Regions from separate parts of the Microbacterium aurum genome, predicted to be linked through region 1. Evidence: predicted binding sites of a transcription regulator. Region 1 holds the regulator's gene; the other holds the start of a gene.
What was found. Region 1 encodes HrcA, which represses chaperone genes, less so after heat shock. Its sites were predicted from a motif close to TTNGCACTCGNNNNNNNCGAGTGCNAA; they were not measured.

Region 1 (3,402 bases):
AACGTGAAGCATCCCGCCGCGTACGCCCAGCGCCTGGCCGCGGCGCAGTCGCCCGCTGCCGGCCGGGAGCGACCGGATGCCGCCGCCCGACGCCTGGAGGATGTGCTGCTGCGCTCCCGCATCGCGGACGGGCTCGCCGTCTCGGAGCTCAGCGGCGAGGGGCGTCACGCCGTGGCATCCCTCATCGCCGACGGCCTCATCGACGGGGCCGCGGCCGTCCGCGGCCGCGTCGTGCTCACCCGGCGCGGACGCCTGCTGGCCGACGCCGTCGTCCGCGCCCTCACCGCCTGAGCACCACCGCGGTCCTCGCCTCGCGACCTCGCCGAGCGACCTCGCCGACCGGGCCCGTTCTCGCCGAGCGTGCCCCCTGCGCCCGCCCCAGAGCGGGCGCACTCGGCGAGAACGGGCGCACTCGGCATCCGGGGAAACGCGGGGGATCGCGGCGGTGTCGGGCCAGCACAGCAGTGCCGCCACAAGCGCGCCACCCGCCGACTCGCCGACGATCGTGATCCGCGCGGGGTCGCCCCCGAAGGCGGCGACCTCGCGCTGCACCCAGCGGAGGCCTGCAGCGGCGTCGGCGAGTCCCAGGTTGCGCGGAGCGCCCTCGAGCACCGAGAACCCCTCCGCGCCGACTCACCGTAGGGGCGGCGCGATAAGATTGGCACTCAGCAACCGTGAGTGCCAACAAGGAGGGCTGATGGTCTCGGAACGCGGACTTCAGGTCCTCCGCGCGATCGTGCAGGACTACGTCGACACGCATGAGCCGGTGGGCAGCAAGGCGATCGTCGAGCGTCATCAGTTCGGCGTGTCGGCGGCGACCATCCGCAACGACATGGCGCTGCTGGAGGACGAGGAGCTCATCGCGGCCCCCCACACGTCGTCGGGGCGCGTCCCGACCGACAAGGGGTACCGCGTCTTCGTCGACCATCTCGCGGAGCTCCGGCCCCTGTCCACGGCGCAGCGCTCGGCGATCTCGTCGTTCCTCGCCGACCCTGTGGACCTGGACGACCTCCTCGTGCGCACCGTCCGCGCGCTGACCCGGCTCACCGGTCAGGTCGCCATCGTGCAGTACCCCTCGTTCGCGCGCGCCAGCGTCTCGCACGTGGAGTTCGTGCACCTCGGCGGCACGCGCGTCGTGGTCATCGTCGTCACCGACACGGGCCGGGTCTCGCAGCGCGTCGCGTTCCTGCAGGCCGAGCTCACCGAGCAGGATGCCGCGGCCATCAAGCACGCCGTGGCGCGCCTGGTCACGGGCAAGCCCGTGGCGGAGGCCGCCTCGGCGATCGCGCAGCTGGCGGCATCCGAACCCTCCGGCGGACCCGTCGACGAGGCCGTGCGCACGGTCGCGCGGATCGTCGGGGAGGAGCTCGACGAGTTCCGTCAGGACCGCCTCGTGATGGCCGGCAGCGCCACCCTCGCGCGACGCGAGGGAGACTTCCGCGGCAGCATCTACCCCCTGCTGGAGGCCATCGAGGAGCAGGTGACGCTGCTCCGGCTCATGGGGGAGATGGTCGCCGACGATCAAGGCCTGGCGGCGAGCATCGGTCGCGAGAACGAGCCGTTCGGGCTGGCGGAGGCATCCGTCGTCACCGGCGACTACGACGCGACCGGATCCCGTGCCCGGGTGGGCGTGCTCGGTCCGACGCGCATGGACTACCCCACCAACCTCGCGGCGGTCCGCGCCGTCGCGCACTACCTGAGCAGGCTGCTCGACGAGGACGACCAGTCCCGCTGAGCGGCAGCCGACAGAACGAACCCCACCGCGCCCGGAAGGGCAGGAAAGGCGATTGTGGCCGACCACTACGAAGTCCTGGGCGTCTCGCGCGATGCGAGCCCCGAGGAGATCAAGAAGGCGTACCGGCGTCTCGCGCGCGAGCTCCACCCGGACGTCAACCCCGGCGAGGACGCATCCGAGCGCTTCAAGCTCGTGACGCACGCCTACGACGTCCTGAGCGACCCCGAGCAGCGCCAGCGCTACGACATGGGCGGCGACGGCTCGCCATTCGGCGGCGCCGGGGGCGGCTTCGGCGGGTTCGGCGACATCTTCGAGACGTTCTTCGGCGGCGGCGGTGGTCGCGCCGGACGCCCCCGGTCGCGCCGGGAGCGCGGCCAGGACGCGCTCGTGCGCGTCACCCTGGACCTCGGCGACGTCGTGTTCGGCACGCACCGCGACATCGAGGTCGACACCGCCGTGCTGTGCGAGACCTGCCAGGGCTCGTGCTGCCAGCCGGGCACCGGCGAGGCGACATGCGACATCTGCCACGGCTCGGGCCAGGTGCAGCGCACGGTGCGCAGTCTGCTCGGCAACGTCGTGACCTCGCAGCCCTGCACGGCGTGCCAGGGCTACGGCACCACGATCCCGTACCCGTGCGCCGGCTGCCAGGGCCAGGGACGCGTCCGCGCCCGCCGCACGGTCTCGGTCGACATCCCCGGCGGTGTGGAGACCGGTCTGCGGCTGCAGCTGCCCGGCTCCGGTGAGGTCGGCCCCGCGGGCGGCCCCCACGGCGACCTGTACCTCGAGGTGACGGTCGCCTCGCACGAGACCTTCAGCCGGGACGGCGACGACCTGCTCGCGACGCTCGACGTGTCGATGCCCGACGCCATCCTCGGCGCGCACACCACGATCACCTCCCTCGACGGCGACGTCGAGCTGGAGGTGCGCCCCGGGGTGCAGTCGGGCGACGTGCTCACGATCAAGGGACGCGGCATCACGCCGCTGCGCGGTGGCACCCGCGGCGACCTGCGGGTCGCGGTGCAGGTCGTCACGCCGACGCGTCTGGATGCCAAGGAGCGGGCGCTGATCGAGGACTTCGCGAAGAAGTCGAAGTCGCCGCCGCCCCGGCTCGCCCAGTTCCATCAGGGCATGTTCTCGAAGCTGCGCGACCGCTTCCGGGGCTGACATGGCGCTGCACTTCCTCGTCGACGACGTTCCCCTCGATGCGCCGGTGGGCGCGGAGATCGTCATCACCGGCGCCGAAGCGCACCACGCGGCCGCCGTCCGGCGGGTGCGGGTCGGCGAGGAGGTCACCGTCGGCGACGGCCGCGGACTGTGGCTGGAAGCGGTCGTGACCGACGTCGCGCCCAAGCGCGTGGTCGCCGCCGTGACGGCGCGGACCAGCCATCCCGCCGCCGCACCCCGGCTCGTCCTCGTGCAGGCCCTCGCCAAGGGCGACCGCGATGAACTCGCGATCCAGGCGGCGACCGAGCTCGGCGTCGACGAGATCGTGCCGTGGCAGGCCGCCCGCAGCGTCTCGCGGTGGGATCAGGCGAAGGCCGCGAAGGGCGTCGCCCGCTGGCAGACGATCGTCCGCGAGGCGGCGAAGCAGGCGCACCGCGCCTGGGTGCCCGTCGTCTCCGCGCCCGTCTCCACCGCGCAGCTGGCCGCACGCGCTGCGAGTCGGA
Region 2 (3,402 bases), 910 kb from region 1:
GCTGACCTTCGCCGTGCTGGGGCTCATCGTGTCGTTCCTCGTCGGGTGGGGGTTCCTCATCGGCCTCGTCGGGATGGGACTTGCGATCGCGGCCCTGCGGCGCCCGTGGGAGAGCCGGGCCATCGCGGCGTGGGCGCTGTGCCTCAGCATCCTGTCGCTCGTCTACAGCGGCGGATGGCTGTGGTGGGCCTCGACGCAGGGGCCGCTGTTCGGCTGACGCCCGCTCAGACGCGATCGGCGAGCAGAGCGAGGCGCGTGCCGCCGACCCGCGTCAGGATCAGCGTCGCCGCCTCGCTGCCGCGGAGCTTCAGCTTGGTCCGCAGCGTCGCGGGGTCGACGTCGACCCCGCGCTTCTTGATCTCGAGCGTCCCGATCCCGCGCTCGCGCAGCGCGCGCGACAGCGCCTTGACGTCGGTCGGCAGCTGCTCACGCACCCGGAAGGTCTGCACGAAGGGGCTCGTGACCGCGGCATCCGACGTCAGGTACGCGATGCCCGGCGCGAGCATGCCGGCGTCCAGGTCGCGTGCGACCTCGCCGATGAGCCGCGCGCGGATGACGGCACCCTCGGGCTCGTGCACGAACGCGCCCAAGGGGCGTACGGCGACATCCTCGGCGTCGGCGGATGCCGTGAGTTCGGCCGCTCCGCCGCCGCGCACCACGAGCGCGGCGCGCCGGACGCCGGGGCGGGCCAGCGCTCCCGTCCAGACGACGAGCTCGATCGTCGAGCCGTCCACGCTGATCCACTGCGCCTCCGCGCCGTCCGGGATCCGGGTGCGGTCGAACGCGGGTCCGAGCTTGATGCCCGCCGGCAGCCGCCCGGCGAGATCGAACACCCAGTCCAGCGGCGGCGACCAGTCCGCGGCACCCACGCGGGCGGTGGCGCCGTGCCCCGCCTCGCGGCGCGCCGGGTCGAGCCAGACGGCGTCCACGCCGTCGACGGAGACCTCTTCCGCGCGCGCGTGCCGCACGACGGCGGCGTCGCCGAAGGGGGCCAGGTTGTAGGCCGCGAGGGCCGCGGTCACCTCGTCGGCGTCGACGGCGAGCACCTGCAGGCCGATTCCCGCGAAGGCCAGGGCGTCGCCGCCGATCCCGCACCCGAGGTCGGCGACCCGCGCGAACCCGGCGTCACGGAACCGCCCGGCGTGGCGCGCGCCGATCGCCAGACGGGTCGCCTGCTCCAGGCCCGCGCGCGTGAACAGCATCCGCTCGGCGAATTCGCCGAACTTCTGACGCGCCCGCGTGCGTAGCCGCGCCTGCCCGACGGCGGCGGAGACGAGCTCGGGGGAGAGCCCCGCGGCGCGCAGCCGCGACACCGTGGCCGCCACATCGGCGGGCGTGTCGATCGCGCCGATCTCGTCCACGAGCCGCAGCCCCTCGGGGGTGAGCAGGGCGGTCAGTTCGGCCAGTTCCACCCGCCCAGCCTAGGTGTGCGAGTCCCCCAGCCCCCACGCGGCCCCCATAGGGCTGTGACGGGAAGTTGGCACTCGCGTTGCACGAGTGCCAACCGCGCCCTAGACTTGCGTTAGCACTCCACCCTCGTGGGTGCTAACGAGTCTTTCAGTGACAAACGGCAGTACGCCCCGCAAGAAAGAGGTAGACCGTGTCGGTTTCCATCAAGCCGCTCGAGGACCGCATCGTCATCAAGCAGGTCGAGGCTGAGCAGGTCACGTCCAGTGGCCTCGTCATCCCCGACACCGCCAAGGAGAAGCCCCAGGAGGGCGAGGTCGTGGCGGTCGGCCCCGGCCGCATCGACGACAACGGCAACCGCGTGCCGCTCGACGTCGCCGTCGGCGACCGTGTGCTCTACAGCAAGTACGGCGGTACCGAGGTGAAGCTCGGCAGCGACGAGTACCTCGTCCTGTCGGCGCGCGACGTCCTGGCGGTCGTCGTCCGCTGAGCGAACGTCTCGCGAAGGCCCCTGGGTTCTCCCAGGGGCCTTCGTCGTGCTGGCAGAAGATGAGCGAGGAACGGCAGGATGCCGCGGCCGTCGCGGCCCGCGACGAGTCATGACCGTTCTAGGCTTTGTCTCATGACACCCGACGAGACCGCCCGCGAGGAACGACTCGGCGGGGTCTACGCCTTCGCCGCCTACTTCCTCTGGGGCTTCATGCCCCTCTACTTCCTGCTGCTCGCGCCGATCGGGCCCTGGGAGATCGTCGTCTGGCGGATCCTGTTCTCGCTGCTGTTCTGCGCCATCCTGCTGACCGTCACCCGCACCTGGGGCAAGCTCCTCGCGATCCTCCGGGACAGGCGGCTGGTGTTCTGGACGATCATCGCGGGCCTGCTGATCTACGTGAACTGGCAGGTCTTCCTCATCGGCATCCTCACCGGTCACGTCATCGAGGGCAGCCTCGGGTACTTCATCAACCCCATCGTCACGGTGCTGCTGGGTGTCCTCGTGCTCGGCGAGAAGCTGCGCACCGCCCAGTGGGTCGCGATCGGATTCGCGGCGCTCGCCGTCATCGTGATCATCGTCGCCTACGGCTCGTTCCCGTGGATCGCCCTGACCCTCGCGGCGAGCTTCGGCACCTACGGGCTGGTGAAGAAGCAGATCGGCCCCCGCGTCGACGCGATCAGCGGGCTGACGCTGGAGTCGCTGTGGCTCACCCCGATCGCGATCATCCAGCTCGTCATCGTCGGCGCGACGACCGGCCTCGTCTGGGGCACGCAGGGCGCGTGGCATACCGCCCTCGTCCCGCTCGCGGGGGTCATCACCGCCGTGCCGCTGCTGCTGTTCGCGGCCGGCGCGCGGCGCGCGCCCCTCACCGTCATCGGCCTGCTGCAGTTCGTCGCCCCGATCCTGCAGTTCATCACCGGCGCGTGGATCATGCAGGAGCCCATGCCGCTGGAGCGCTGGATCGGGTTCGGCCTCGTCTGGCTCGCCCTCATCGTGCTGAGCGCCGACTCGCTGATCTCGGCGCGGCGCACGCGCGCGGCATCCGACGTCGCCGACCTCGTCTGACGCGGCCGGGCGGCCCGAAGCGCCGTTATCGCACCGTGACCGTTTGGTTTCACACCGTTAACGGAACGCAACAATCCGGACGCGCTTCCGCGCATAGGTTTGACCCACTGGGGAGGCGTCCCGATGCCGCCCCGTGTTTCATACAGATCAAGGAGCAACATGAGCGTCTTCACACGTTCTCGTGCTGGCAAGGCACTCGGCGGTATCGCCGTCGCCGCTGTCAGCGCAGTCCTGCTGGCCGGCTGCGCCGGCGGCGGAGGTTCCACCGAGCCCAGCGAGAGCGCGGCCCCGGCGGAGGATCTCACCCTCAAGATCGGCAGCGTGCTGCCCCAGACCGGCAGCCTCGCCTTCCTCGGCCCGCCCGAGGAGGCCGGTGTCCAGCTCGCCGTGAACGAGGTCAACGAAGCCGCCAAGGGCCTCACGATCGACTTCACCCCGGG

Region 2: a site for HrcA is predicted at 1,478-1,504, ahead of groES (co-chaperone GroES). Genes of this name have one in related genera too.

What each region holds. Positions count from the first base shown of each region.
Region 1 covers NZ_JAFBCQ010000001.1:2,341,438-2,344,839, forward strand. The annotation lists gene hemW (radical SAM family heme chaperone HemW) at 1-291, shown strand, start outside; partial or broken gene JOD60_RS11565 (carboxylesterase family protein) at 457-612, opposite strand; gene hrcA (heat-inducible transcriptional repressor HrcA) at 698-1,735, shown strand; gene dnaJ (molecular chaperone DnaJ) at 1,790-2,899, shown strand; gene JOD60_RS11580 (16S rRNA (uracil(1498)-N(3))-methyltransferase) at 2,901-3,402, shown strand, end outside.
Region 2 covers NZ_JAFBCQ010000001.1:3,254,211-3,257,612, reverse strand. The annotation lists gene JOD60_RS15895 (hypothetical protein) at 1-217, shown strand, start outside; gene JOD60_RS15890 (class I SAM-dependent methyltransferase) at 225-1,412, opposite strand; gene groES (co-chaperone GroES) at 1,601-1,897, shown strand; gene rarD (EamA family transporter RarD) at 2,030-2,962, shown strand; gene JOD60_RS15875 (ABC transporter substrate-binding protein) at 3,122-3,402, shown strand, end outside.